One region of the Halomonas sp. MS1 genome, then DNA from elsewhere that is predicted to be linked to it. Evidence: predicted binding sites of a transcription regulator. Region 1 holds the regulator's gene; each other region holds the start of a gene.

Region 1 (3,521 bases):
TAGTGAACCACAACGTATCCGCATGACTCTTCAGCCGGAACAATAGGAGTGTCCAGTGGCGACAAATAACGCAGAGCCTGCACCTCAAACCACAGCCTCAGAATCAGCGCCGATAAAAACCCTTTATGCTCGCCACCTAGCCAAAAGCTATAAACGCCGCCGTGTCGTTAAAGATATTAACCTAGAGATATCTCAAGGCAGCGTGGTAGGGCTGCTAGGCCCCAATGGCGCTGGCAAAACGACATCGTTTTATATGATTGTCGGCTTGGTAAAGTCTGATGCGGGAAAGGTTGGCATTGACGAGCTTGATTTAACCCATGCCCCCATGCACGAACGTGCAATGGCAGGTATTGGCTACTTGCCTCAGGAAGCCTCTATTTTTCGCAAACTTTCTGTCGCCGACAACATAATGGCAATCTTGGAAACTCGTAAAGAACTCGATCGTAACGCCCGGGAGCAGCGCCTTGAGTCGCTACTCGAAGATTTCCACATCACGCACATTCGTGACAACTTCGGCATGAGTCTTTCGGGCGGAGAGCGTAGACGTGTTGAGATCGCACGCTCCCTCGCGACAGAGCCTGCCTTTATTCTGCTTGATGAGCCATTTGCCGGCGTTGACCCGATCTCAGTGGGTGATATTAAAACGATCATTCGAGCCCTCAAAAAACGCCATATCGGCGTGCTGATCACTGATCATAACGTCAGGGAAACACTAGATATTTGCGATATTGCCTACATTGTAGGTGACGGTCATATCATCGCCAGTGGCCCCCCTCAGGAAATTCTCAACAACCAGCGGGTAAGAGACGTTTATTTGGGGGCTGATTTCCGCCTGTAAACAGCCACCTGCAGAAAAAATAGTAGTGGTGGCATAGTTATTGCACTTGCACCAAGCCATAACTCGCACTAGGGTGGAGCTTTCTGATTAACGAGTGGTTCTCAGATGGTCATGAAAGCTTCTCTTCAATTGCGTATCGGTACACAGCTGACCATGACACCTCAGCTGCAGCAGGCCATCGCCCTGTTACAGCTATCAACGCTGGACCTCCGTCAAGAAATTCAGCAAGCACTTGATGCCAATCCAATGCTTGAGCAGGAAGATGAGTTCGGCGAACAGGCCGTTAGTGAACCCCAGGAAGCTGAATGGTCCGAAAGCATTCCTAATGAACTCTCTACTGACAGTGACTGGTCAGACACTTATCAAGACCTAGGCAGCCATGGCACCAGCAGCGAGGGGCCTGACTTTGAGCGTCAAGCCGCGGGTCAAAGTTTGCATGGCCACTTACTTTGGCAACTCGCCATGACAGATTTTTCACCACGCGACCATGCCATTGCTGAAAGCCTCATCGATGCACTGGATGCCAACGGCTACCTAACCCAGCCTCTCAATGACATTCGCGAAGGACTTAAAGCCCAAGGGCATGAAGGCCTTAGCCAGCGTGAAGTTGAAACAACCTTGCTGCGCCTTCAACAGTTTGAGCCCACCGGTGTATTTGCGCGCGACCTGCGGGAGTGCTTAATGCTGCAGCTCGCCTCACTACCCGAAGATACACCGCTGCTGATGCCTGCCAAGCGGCTAGTGCGTCAATTTCTTGAAGCGCTCGGTAAGGATGATGTGCGTTTGCTAAAGCGGCGGTTAAGCCTGGATGATGAGCAGCTTGATGACGTCATTCGCTTGATCCGCAGCCTTGATCCTCGCCCAGGAAGTGCCTTTGGCGACACAGATGACAGCTATGTAACGCCAGATTTAGTCGTCCGCCATGACCACGAAGGATGGCACCTGGAGCTAAACCCAGAGGCACTGCCGCGCTTGCGCATTCAACCTGACTACGCAAGCCTCATCAAACGGGCTGACAAGAGCCAAGATAACCAGTTTTTAAAAGAGCATCTCCAGGAAGCGCGCTGGCTCATCAAGAGCCTTTCAAGTCGAAATGATACGCTACTGCGGGTGGGCCGAGAAATCATAGCGCGCCAAATAGGCTTTCTGGAACACGGTGAAGAAGCCATGAAACCGCTGATTTTAGCCGACATCGCAGACGCCGTTGAAATGCATGAATCTACTATTTCCAGGGTCACCACCCAGAAATATATCCATACCCCGCGCGGTGTGTTCGAACTCAAATACTTCTTTTCCAGCCAAGTAAGTGGCCAGGACGGCGGCGACAGTCATTCCAGCACCGCCATCCGGGCTCGAATCAAAAAACTGGTGCAAGATGAACCGCCCGGCAAACCGCTCTCAGACAGCCGCCTCGTGGCGCTATTGGAAGAGGGTGGCATTAATGTAGCAAGGCGAACGGTGGCCAAATATCGCGAGTCGATGGGCATTCCCTCTTCAAGCGAGCGCCGCCGTTTACGCTAATAAAACAGTGCTAACGAGACAAAGTCTGTCTAGGGGCTTTGCAATAGCGCAAAAAGGGTTACAATCGAAGAACAGTCCGATGGATAAGGAGCACGTCAATGCAAGTAAATATCACTGGTCATCACGTAGATCTGACTGACGCCTTGCGTGACTATGTAAATGAGAAGCTGGAACGCGTTGAGCGCCATTATGACAACATCACCACCGTACAAGTAACCTTATCTGTTGAAAAGGAGCGTCAGCAAGCTGCCTGCACCCTGCATGCTGCAGGAGCCGATCTACACGCAGAAGCATTAGACAATGATATGTATGCTGCGATTGATGCACTAGCGGACAAAATTGACCGTCAACTCGTTAAACACAAGGAAAAAGCACAAGCTCGCGCCCAAGGCGCTGGCGTGCGTTAACTCAATGACGTTGGAAACCATACTTCCCCCGGAGCGCGTGCTGTATGACGTCCCCGGGGGCAGCAAAAAAAGGGTGCTGGAATTTTTCAGCACCTTTATTGCGCAAAACACGCCAAGCCTAGATAGCCAAGAAGTCTTCAGCCGCCTGATTGGTCGTGAGCGTTTGGGTAGCACTGGAATAGGCAACGGCGTTGCCATTCCTCACGCCCGTAGCCCTCACTGCAGCTCGCCTATCGCTGGTTTTTTAAAGTTAGCCGAGCCTGTAGATTTCGATGCTATTGATGGCGATCCCGTCGACCTTGTTTTCGTACTTTTAGTACCCGAAGAGGCGGACGACACGCACTTAGCCTTATTAGGGCAAGTGGCGTCTATCATGAACAGCGTTGACACACGTCAGCAGCTTCGTAGAGCGGCTAGCCAACGTGAGCTATTGGACCTTATAACAGCAAAAATTCGTGAACAGCCTGTTAGCTAAAGGGTCCACCGCTAGACACTGCCTACTAAGTCCAACGTTTACCTCCATTTTTATTGGCATGCCAAGAGAAACTCTATGCAATTGGTGATCATTAGCGGCCGTTCAGGGTCCGGTAAATCTATCGCCTTACAAGCGTTAGAAGATCTTGGCTATTGTGCCATCGATAACCTGCCCGCCATGCTACTCAGCTCCCTGGTGGATGAGCTTCGTGAGCAAGGGGCACGCCCCCAACTAGCGGTAAGTATCGATGCGCGCAATTTACCTGCTGCATTAAAGCAAC
Region 2 (3,521 bases), 1.3 Mb from region 1:
TATGGCAGTTTTGCCGTCTCGCTGGCCATGTGTGGCGCGGGTCCTACCTGAGAAGACGGTGTTAAAACGTGGCTTGCGGCGTAATAAACAATCGCGCCAAGCGCAGAACCGGTAAACCAGCCATAGTCATAGAACCAGTTCATGGTGCCGGTTAACAGTGCTAGTAGCGTCAGTGCCACCGGCACGCCGAACGCGATAAAACCCGCCACATTAAACGCAGGATAAGCACGGTTATCCATATATAAGCTAGGCACATCTAAGCGCTGCTTTTTAATTAGGAAATAGTCCACTGCCATGATGCCTGCAATGGGGCCAAGCAAGCTGGAGTATCCTAGCAGCCAGTTTGAATACATCTGCTCAAGCGACACCCCTTGAGCAATGAGCCCCGCTTTCTGCAAAAGATCGTAGCCCATCAATAAAACACCCACTGCTCCGGTTATCAGAACGCCACGCGTCTGATTAATCCATTTTGGCGCAATATTTTGAAAGTCATTGGTTGGCGAGACAATATTCGCGGCTGTATTGGTAGACAGCGTTGCAACAATGATCAACACCATCGCTAACACGACCCAAAAAGGACTATCGATCATCCCTATCAAGTTAACTGGGTCAGCGATCGTTTGTCCCACCAACGATTCTGAAGCTGCAGTCAATACAACGCCCAACGCTGCAAAGAAGAACATTGTCAGCGGTAGCCCAATCACTTGGCCAACAATTTGATCTTTTTGGCTTTTGGCAAACCGGCTGAAATCAGGAATGTTCAGCGACAACGTCGCCCAAAACCCCACCATCGCGGTTAACCCTGCAAAGAAGTAGCCATATACCGACGCTCCTTCTGGGCGCGAAGGCGGTTGCGCTAATAACTCAGTCATCGACATGTGCGGCCATGCCCACATCATTAATCCAACCCCCACAGCAAGCAGCAATGGCGCCGCTAGGGTTTCCAGCCACTTGATCGACTCAGCCCCACGAATGACCACAAGAAGATTCATTGCACCAAATACAAAAAAGCCAATCACTTCACCTATCCCACCCAGCGCAGCCCAAGCGGGGACCAGTTCGGATAACAGAAGATGAATAGCCAAACCACCAAACATCGTTTGAATGCCAAACCAGCCGCAGCCTACGAGAGCCCGCACCAAACAAGGCACATTAGAACCTAAAATACCGAACGATGATCGCAGTACAATTGGAAATGGAATACCAAATTTAGTGCCAGGAAAGGCATTTAGAGTGAGCGGAATCAGGACAATCACGTTGGCTAGAAAAATGGCAAAAAGCGCTTCGCCCACACTCAGGCCAAAGTAGGCGGTTAACACACCACCCAATGTGTAGGTCGGCACACAAATCGACATCCCCACCCAAAGTGCCGCAATGTTCCATTTACTCCAAGTGCGCTCACTCGCCTGAGTGGGCGCAATATCTTTATTGAAACGAGGACTATCACCTACGTCTTTGCCTACATCGAGTTCAATTAACCCCTCTCTGTCCACCATTCGGGATGTTGAGCCAGTCATATAGTCTCCTCAGCAGTGCTGTAGCCCAGTAAATTCACGGTGTCAGTCTTTTAAGAGCAATAAGCGTGCCTAAAACAAAATCACAAACACTAACCCATTGATCAAAAAGCTGACTTAACAGGCAGACATACACATACTTTTAGCGTGATTGTTGTTATTCGCCTTGCAGATCTTAAAAGCCATTAATAAGCGTAGCCATTTAAACAAAATACGCACCAAAAAGACGCATAAAAAATATCAAAATCAAAAACAAAACAACATAAAGCAATGTTTTAAAACAAAAAATTAAATATCACCAATATCGAACGACACCTCACCAACTTAGCAAAAATAGCACTAAAAATAATAAAAACATTAAAAAATCAAAGAGTTAAACCAGTAAATAAAAATTATTAAAAAACACTTGAAACAACACCTCACAAAGGACTATGTTCAAAAAGCTGTCAATCAAGACAACTTTTTGAACAACAATAAGACACCACTGCACGCCACGTAATCACACACTTGTTACTTGACCAGTAACCTACCGACATGCGTATGCATGCGGTTGGCGCGTATGACTTGAGAGGGCATGTTCTATGCAGAAAATGAAAATTGGCTTAATTCAAATGGGGCTCAAAACCAGCACCGATTTAGACACCGCGGCGATCCGCGATGCGATGAACGAAGCACACCTACCGATGATTCAGCAGGCCGCCGAACAGGGTGTGCAAGTACTGTGTTTTCAAGAAGTCTTTAACCAGCCGTACTTCTGCCCAAGCCAAGATGGCAAATGGTACGCCGCCGCTGAGCGGGTTCCAGAAGGCCCCACTTGTCAGATGATGCAAAAACTGGCTGCCGAACACCGCATGGTCATTATCGTGCCCGTATATGAAGAAACAGAGACCGGCGTTTACTACAACACCGCCGCCGTGTTTGATGCCGACGGTAGCTACCTCGGCAAATATCATAAAACTCATATCCCTCAAGTGGCCGGTTTTTGGGAGAAATTCTTCTTCAAACCGGGCAAATCAAACTGGCCCGTCTTCGACACTGCCTACGGCAAAATTGGTGTGTATATCTGCTATGACCGCCACTTCCCTGAAGGCTGGCGTGCACTGGCGCTTAACGGTGCTGAGGTAATCTTCAACCCCTCCGCTACCGTAGCCGGGCTTTCCCAGTACCTATGGGAGCTTGAGCAGCCTGCTTCCGCCGCGGCTAACGGTTGCTTCATTGCTGCTATCAACCGCGTGGGCACAGAAGCGCCCTGGAATATTGGCAACTTCTACGGCTCCAGCTACATCGTCAACCCCCGCGGCAAAATCGAAGCCCAGGCCAGCGAAACGGAAGACGAGCTGCTGGTGCATGAAATTGATTTAGACATGGTGCGCGAGGTGCGCAATAACTGGCAGTTCTTCCGTGATCGTCGCCCCGATGCCTACACCCGCCTCACTGATGGTGAGTAGCCCTGTTGATGAATCATACGAGGACTTCATGATGAGTTTATTGATCAAAGGCGGCACCGTCGTCACCCATGCCGATACTTACCGCGCTGACGTTCTGTGCGTCGACGGCAAAATCCACGCCATCGGCACCGATTTAGACCTCCCCGACAACTGCGACATCATTGATGCCAGCAATCAGTTGGTAATGCCCGGTGGCATTGACCCTCATACCCATATGCAAATGCCATTTATGGGCGCAGTGGCTAGCGAAGATTTTTACACCGGCACCGCCGCCGCGATGGCGGGTGGCACCACGACGATTATCGACTTTGTCATTCCAAGCCCAGGCCAATCACTCTTAGAAGCCTTTGAGACGTGGCAAGGGTGGGCGGAAAAAGCGGCTACCGATTTCGCTTTCCACGTGGCAATCACCTGGTGGGATGAGAGCGTCAAAGAGGAAATGGGCACCCTGGTGCGCGAACACGGCGTGAATAGTTTCAAGCACTTTATGGCCTACAAGGGCGCGATTATGGCCACTGATGACATATTGGTGGAAAGCTTTTCACGCTGCCTGGAATTG
Region 3 (3,521 bases), 2.3 Mb from region 1:
CACCATTATAGTGCGCATGACTCATCATCAATAAAAATACTCACCGCATCAGTGCGGCGCCGCAGACAGCGCTCTCCCCTTGCAAACAGACCTCTTCGTCTCACTATTCAGTGGTATAAAAAAACCCCGCCGAAGCGGGGTTTTAGGCCAGTCACACCCGAGGGAGTGGTACTAGCTGCTGTGCTTAGCAATCGCTCTTAACAGCTGTAGTACATATCGAACTCAATCGGGTGAGTGGTCATGCGAATGCGCTCCACTTCTTCCATCTTGAGGTCGATGTATGCATCGATCATATCATCAGTAAACACGCCACCTTCGGTCAAGAACGCGCGGTCTGCATCGAGTGCTTCCAACGCTTGGTCCAGGCTGTTGGCAACGGTCGGTACTGACTTACCTTCTTCTGGCGGCAGGTCGTACAAGTTCTTATCCATGGCATCGCCAGGATGAATCTTATTCTTAATACCGTCGATACCCGCCATCAGCAGCGCCGCGAACGCTAGGTAAGGGTTAGCAGTCGGGTCAGGGAAACGTGTTTCAACACGCTTACCTTTCGGGCTGGCGGTATACGGAATACGGATAGAGGCAGAACGGTTACGAGCGCTGTAGGCCAACATAACCGGCGCTTCAAAGCCTGGCACCAAACGCTTGTACGAGTTAGTAGACGCGTTCGTGAAGGCGTTCAGAGCACGGGCGTGTTTGATCACACCGCCAATGTAGTAAAGCGCCATTTCGGAAAGCCCAGCGTACTCGTCACCCGCGAACTGGTTTTGACCATCTTTCCAGAACGACTGGTGTACGTGCATACCAGACCCGTTGTCGCCTACCAGCGGCTTCGGCATGAACGTAGCGGTTTTGCCGTAAGCGTGAGCCACGTTGTGGATCACGTATTTCATTTCCTGAACTTCGTCAGCTTTCTTCACCAACGTGTTGAATTTAACGCCGATTTCGTTCTGACCCGCGTTAGCAACCTCGTGGTGGTGAACCTCAACGGTCTGGCCAATCGCTTCCAGGGTGTTACACATTGCACCACGCATGTCATGGAAACTATCAACCGGGGGAACCGGGAAGTAGCCGCCTTTAACGCGCGGGCGGTGCCCCAAGTTGCCACCTTCTACCTGATTACTGGTCGCCCAAGCGCCTTCATCAGAGGTGATTTTGTACATGGAACCCTGAATGTCAGATTTCCAATGGACTTCGTCGAAAATGAAGAACTCAGGCTCAGGGCCAAAGAAGGCGGTGTCGCCCAGGCCGGTGGACTGCAGGTAAGCTTCTGCGCGCTTGGCAATAGAACGCGGGTCACGGTCATAGCCCTGCATAGTGGCAGGCTCGATGATATCGCAACGCAGGATCAGGGTAGCGTCTTCGGTGAAGGGGTCGAGGAAACCAGTGCCATCTTCAGGACGAAGAATCATGTCGGATTCGTTGATGCCTTTCCAGCCCTCGATAGAGGAACCATCGAACATCTGACCATTTTCGAAAAACTCTTCATCCACGTCCCGTGCCGGTACGGTGACGTGCTGCTCTTTACCGCGCGTGTCGGTGAAACGCAGATCTACCCATTTAACATCATGTTCTTCGATTAGCGCGAGAGTCTTGGCTGACATAGTGTCCTCCGGTATGAACGTGGCTTAAGCTTGTGACAGTAAGCTACCGATAAAAGAGTTATTAAACAAACCGGCTATCGTTGTAGCACGCCGAGAGGCATCTGCCTACGACCCGCTAGCCGCTGCCTAATACCAAGCACGGAACATGCCAACTCTGCACCAATATGGCATAAAAAAACAACAAGCAGTTGTTTTACAAAAGATAAAAAATAAAATACTGCGCTTCTTCATGTAGCATAATGCTCTGCGAAAGAACGAACTTAGCCCTAAAAAGCCACCTAGCTCAGAAAAACGCACCAATAAAGACCAGCCAGAGACCCGCAAGCACCAACATGGTGCATATCAAGCATCTATTATTTTCCTCATCACTGTAAACTTTAGCTTGATACCAAAAGAAACTCACACCTACAATTGATTACAAACAGATAGATTTAATAACAAACAGGTTTCACAACACAGGAAGCCACTCACATGGGCACGGTCTGCTTTATTGTTGATGCGTCAGTCACAGGTGCCCTTTTACCACGTCACCTGCGCGCTATTCGCCAAACAGGCTTTGCAGACCACACACTTCCCATTATCGTGACCAGCGCCACCGCCGATCCACGCGTGCCGGACATTGAGCAACGCTACCGCGCGCACTTTCTTGTTACCCCTTCCCAGCCACTGGGCGCAAGGATCAATCAAGCCGCATATCTCAGCCAAGCTGATTGGTTGCTGATTGCAATGCAGCAACGGGCGCTAACAGCCAAACTATGGTGTTTACTTTATCCCCAGCTAGACACGTACACGCTGGATGCTCTTTTGATTGGCAGCGAACCACCCCGCTTATCCGAACGCTTACTCCAGTGCTTTTTAGGCGCAGGCGTCGCTGTTCCTCCCTACATCGCCATCAGGCGCACGTGGCTAGAACGGTTGGGGGGCTTAGACCCAGAGCTAGATGAAGCAGCGCTTGCTGATTTACTACAGCGCCTTTATGCATGCCCTACCCGTTTACAAACCTTCAGCCTAGAAACATCAGGGCTTACCCGAGACTCGCCATCAAGGAGTAACAAACCCTACCGGCCACCTCCCAACTCGCATACGGATACTTAACGTCTCTTATGGCTTAGGATCTCCTGTTGGTTAAACGCTCAAATGCTTGCCCAATAGCACTGCCCCCGCCGTCATAGTGTTAACCATACTATTCAACACGAATAAGCCAATACCATCGGCAAGAATCGGTTAATGCACTAACCAACGTGAAAACAGCACACAGAAAGGTATTACCCCCACGGCTGTTGAACACAAGTTCTTTTGAAGACTTGTTCTTTTGAAGACAAAGCTATCCAACCAGCGAATGTGAGTGCAGCGGATTCACGACATCCCCATGCTTCAGCAGTGATTGGCTCTATCACACCAACGCACACTACACTTAAACATCACGCTATCTGATACCGCTCAACAAAAGGACACTGACAATGCATCAGCATATCGAATGGGACGAACCTGGCAGCGCAAGCGTTGTAGAGTTTTTTAAGAATGACCCCGACCACACTCCGCCCTACCCAGGCGCCATGCTCTCCGCCCGTTATCTAGGCCGCATTGTGCGGGTAAAAGTAGAAGCCTATCGTGATGAAGATGCCGTCAGCATCGGCAGCGTTGCCGCCATTCTTGACCGACACGGGCACCACCACGACTCCCACCACAAGCTTAACGTAGGCGACATCGTCCGACTTCCCGATGACAAACGCGCGATGGAACACTGGGACGAGGACGATTAAGAGTAACCGCCATCACAAACTACGAAAGCAAAGCGCGCCCTTTAAAGGGCGCGCCTTACCAAGCCGTATCAACGGAAAAATTTACCCCGCTTTCTGAATTTCTACCGAATGTGGGTAAGGTATTGAAACACCTTGCTTATCAAAGGCTTCTTTG
Region 4 (3,521 bases), 1.6 Mb from region 1:
CCAGTCACGCCATATGTATAAGGTCATACACCACAGTACAACCACGGCTTATTTGCACGCCGCCAAACTCGAGCATGCGGTATGGAAAAGCCGCCTTTATAGGCAACTACTCTCTGCTCATCTGGAAGAGAATTTAGAAGATCACCAGCACTGCACGCTTGGGCATTGGTACTTTATGGGGGACGGTCATCGCTATAAGCATACGGAGGCTTACAAAGCGCTGGCGGCACCGCACAAGCGTTTTCATGAAAGCGGTTTAGAAGCACTTAAGTTTGCCCGCCAAGGTGATCATAATGGCCAGCTTGCGGCACTGGCTATGATGGAAGAAGCCAGCAGTCAGCTAGCGCTCCAGCTTGATAAACTGATGGAGCATGCCGTTTATGAGGTTCCCCTTTCAAATGGGCGCCCTTCACCATTAGCAGATTCACCTTGATGACGTGCTGTGGGCCTGCCTAGCAGGCGTACACATAACACACCCTTTTATGCCATGCTGAGTGGGTTACTGCGCTTTTAATCACTCACTCAGCAGGGAAGGCAATGTCGCAGATCAAAAAGCTAGATCTCGCTTTACAGGGCGGTGGAGCCCACGGTGCTTATACATGGGGTGTCATCGACCGCTTACTTGAAGATGACCGTATCGAAATAGAGGGCATCAGTGGCACAAGCGCTGGCGCAATGAATGGTGTGGTTATGGCAGACGCCCTCACCCGCGGTAACAAAGAAACGGCTCGTCAAGCGTTACACCAGTTTTGGAAAGCGGTTAGCCGAGCGGGGATGGCGAGCCCAATTCGCCGCTCACCACTTGATGTACTTACCGGAAACTGGTCCCTCGATCACTCACCGGGTTATGTGGCTATGGATCTTTTAAGCCGCTTGGTATCCCCCTACCAACTGAACCCTCTGAATATTAATCCATTGCGTGACATTGTCGCCGAACATATTGATTTCGAACGTGTAAGACGTTGTGAGCAGCTTAAGCTATTTGTGACAGCCACTAACGTTCGCACCGGCAAACAGCGCGTCTTTCGCCGCGAAGAGATGAGTGTAGATGCGGTGATGGCCTCTGCTTGCCTGCCATTTGTATTTCAAGCCGTTGAGATAGAGGGTGAAGCGTACTGGGATGGCGGTTATATGGGTAACCCAGCGCTGTTCCCGTTAATGGAGGAGTGCAGCGCACGCGATATTCTGTTGGTGCAGATTAACCCCATCAGTAGAGAAGAAGTCCCTACGTCTGCCTCAGCCATAATGAATCGACTAAATGAAATTACCTTTAATTCAGCCCTGATTAAAGAAATACGCATGATTGCGCTGCTTAAGCGCACCCTGGATGAACAGGGGATCGAAAACTGCTATCAGCAAGCGCTTTTCCACCGTATCAGTGGCGAACAGGCGCTAGAGGATCTCTCGGTATCCAGCAAAATGAACTCAGAGTGGCCGTTTCTATGTTACCTGTTTGAGCAAGGGCGAGAGGCCGCCGAACGCTGGCTAGAAACTCACTTTGAAGCGATAGGTGAACGTTCAACACTGGATATTGACGCTGTTTATTTGCACGAATAACCAGCACTCAGGTGTCGCACGTCTTCACCACAGATGCGCCACCTTGGTGCATTAGCAGCCTGCTACAACTCTCCATCTATCAAACAAACATATATAAGAAGCTGATTTTAAAATTAAAATAATTTTATGGCGAACTAATTGCTTAACTCTTACTGAATGATGGTAGGCGTGGACCAGGCCCAACGGGTACGAGTGCGTCGAACCTGCCCTTCAATGGCGAAGGCATGTTCTCGTTAACAACATAGCGCCTTTCCAAGCGCCATGTTTTGACCCACTCGTATCGTGCTCTGTGAGGCCATCCATGGACATTCGCAATAAAGCTAACCGCATTCGGCTATTCAACTTCTCTACCCCTCAAATGCGTGCGTTCCACTTCTCCTGGTTCGCGTTCCATATCTGTTTTTTTGGTTGGTTTGGCATCGCTCCACTGATGGCAGTGGTCCGTGAAGATTTATCACTCACCCAAACGCAGATCGGCAATACCATTATTGCCTCCGTTGCTATTACCGTTATTGTCCGCCTGCTCATTGGCGTGCTGTGCGATAAAATTGGGCCTCGTAAAACCTATACCGGTTTGTTGATGCTCGGCGCTGTGCCCGTTATGTGCATAGGTTTTGCCAATAGCTTTGAGACCTTCTTACTCGCTCGGCTGGCCATCGGCGCCATCGGTGCATCCTTTGTGATCACCCAATATCACACCACGATGATGTTTGCGCCAAATGTTGTGGGCACCGCCAATGCGACCAGTGCTGGCTGGGGGAACTTGGGCGGCGGTACGACGCAAATCCTGATGCCGTTGATCTTCTCAGGTCTACTAATGCTTGGCGTTAGTGAAACGCTAGGGTGGCGCTTAGCAATGGTGGTGCCTGGTGTCGTACTGTTTTTTACTGGGATTGGCTATTGGCTGTTTACCCAAGATGCTCCCGATGGCAACTTTAGCGACCTGCGCGCCCGCGGCGAGCTACCCGAAGCCACAGGTGAAAATAGCGCCGTACAAAGCTTTCTGACCGCAGCAAAAGATATTCGCGTATGGGCGCTGTTTATTGTTTACGGGCTCTGCTTTGGCGTCGAACTAACCATCAATAATATTGCCGCTATCTACTTCTTCGACAAGTTTGACCTGACGCTGGCAACCGCTGGTTTAATCGCTGGTTTATTTGGCCTAATGAATATTTTTGCCCGTACCCTTGGCGGCGTTTTTTCAGACCTGTTCGCCAAACAAGGCGGTTTAAAAGGGCGAGTCCGCTGGCTGTTTATCGCCTTAGTGTGTGAAGGAATAGCACTCATTGCCTTCTCACAAATGCACGTCTTAAGCCTCGCAATCGGCATCATGCTGGTCTTCAGCCTGTTTGTTCAAATGGCCGAAGGAGCAACATTTGGCGTGGTGCCCTTTATCAATAAAAAAGCACTCGGTGCTGTTGCCGGTATCGTGGGGGCAGGTGGAAACGTCGGTGCTGTATCCGCCGCCTTTCTGTTCCGTAGTGAAAGTCTTGGTTATCAACAAGGGCTTTTTTACCTTGGCATTACCGTATTAGTGCTTGCTTCCTGTGTACTGGTAGTACGTTTCAGCGATGCCACAGAAGCTGAAGAAGCAACTGCCTATCGTGATGCGGTTGGCGACGATACGAGCGCAGGCGCACTCTCACTGCGTTAGCACTCACTTACCCCTCTGTATGCTTTATCCGCGATGATTTTTTACGACACGTTTTCGCGACACATATCGCAACAGAGGGGATTTCATCTCAGGCGGGGAGTAAAAGGAAACCACTATGTCTTCAGCCCAACAGCTACTCTTAACCGCCCTTCGATGCGATATTGATAGCCTGCACCACTTAGCGACTACCTCAGAGATCGTTGGCGACATTAGCGGTTTTATCCATGCGCTCCAACGTGAACGAGGCGCCTCGACGATTTACCTTGTCTCGAAAGGTAAACGGTTTGCTACTCGGCGAAAGGAATTTGTA

Evidence for each region. The regulator sigma-54, encoded in region 1, starts transcription at its own class of promoters, with help from an activator protein. The targets are predictions, from matches to a motif close to TGGCACNNNNNTTGCTNT.
Region 2: NF683_RS04160 (NCS1 family nucleobase:cation symporter-1) is a predicted target of sigma-54. The motif match lies at 1,571-1,588, and genes of this name have one in related genera.
Region 3: glnA (glutamate--ammonia ligase) is a predicted target of sigma-54. The motif match lies at 1,738-1,755, and genes of this name have one in related genera.
Region 4: NF683_RS11925 (NarK family nitrate/nitrite MFS transporter) is a predicted target of sigma-54. The motif match lies at 1,685-1,702, and genes of this name have one in related genera.

The regions. Positions count from the first base shown of each region.
Region 1 is NZ_CP098926.1:4,226,701-4,230,221, forward strand. Features, by position in the region: gene lptA (lipopolysaccharide transport periplasmic protein LptA) at 1-46, shown strand, start outside; gene lptB (LPS export ABC transporter ATP-binding protein) at 113-838, shown strand; gene NF683_RS19635 (RNA polymerase factor sigma-54) at 944-2,359, shown strand; gene hpf (ribosome hibernation-promoting factor, HPF/YfiA family) at 2,458-2,766, shown strand; gene ptsN (PTS IIA-like nitrogen regulatory protein PtsN) at 2,771-3,241, shown strand; gene rapZ (RNase adapter RapZ) at 3,317-3,521, shown strand, end outside.
Region 2 is NZ_CP098926.1:901,193-904,713, forward strand. Features, by position in the region: gene NF683_RS04160 (NCS1 family nucleobase:cation symporter-1) at 1-1,517, opposite strand, end outside; gene NF683_RS04165 (nitrilase-related carbon-nitrogen hydrolase) at 2,096-2,962, shown strand; gene hydA (dihydropyrimidinase) at 2,994-3,521, shown strand, end outside.
Region 3 is NZ_CP098926.1:1,844,473-1,847,993, reverse strand. Features, by position in the region: gene glnA (glutamate--ammonia ligase) at 198-1,604, opposite strand; gene NF683_RS08325 (hypothetical protein) at 2,076-2,699, shown strand; gene NF683_RS08320 (hypothetical protein) at 3,065-3,367, shown strand; gene NF683_RS08315 (mechanosensitive ion channel family protein) at 3,449-3,521, opposite strand, start outside.
Region 4 is NZ_CP098926.1:2,628,510-2,632,030, reverse strand. Features, by position in the region: gene NF683_RS11935 (CZB domain-containing protein) at 1-433, shown strand, start outside; gene NF683_RS11930 (patatin-like phospholipase family protein) at 538-1,557, shown strand; gene NF683_RS11925 (NarK family nitrate/nitrite MFS transporter) at 1,859-3,211, shown strand; gene NF683_RS11920 (nitrate regulatory protein) at 3,327-3,521, shown strand, end outside.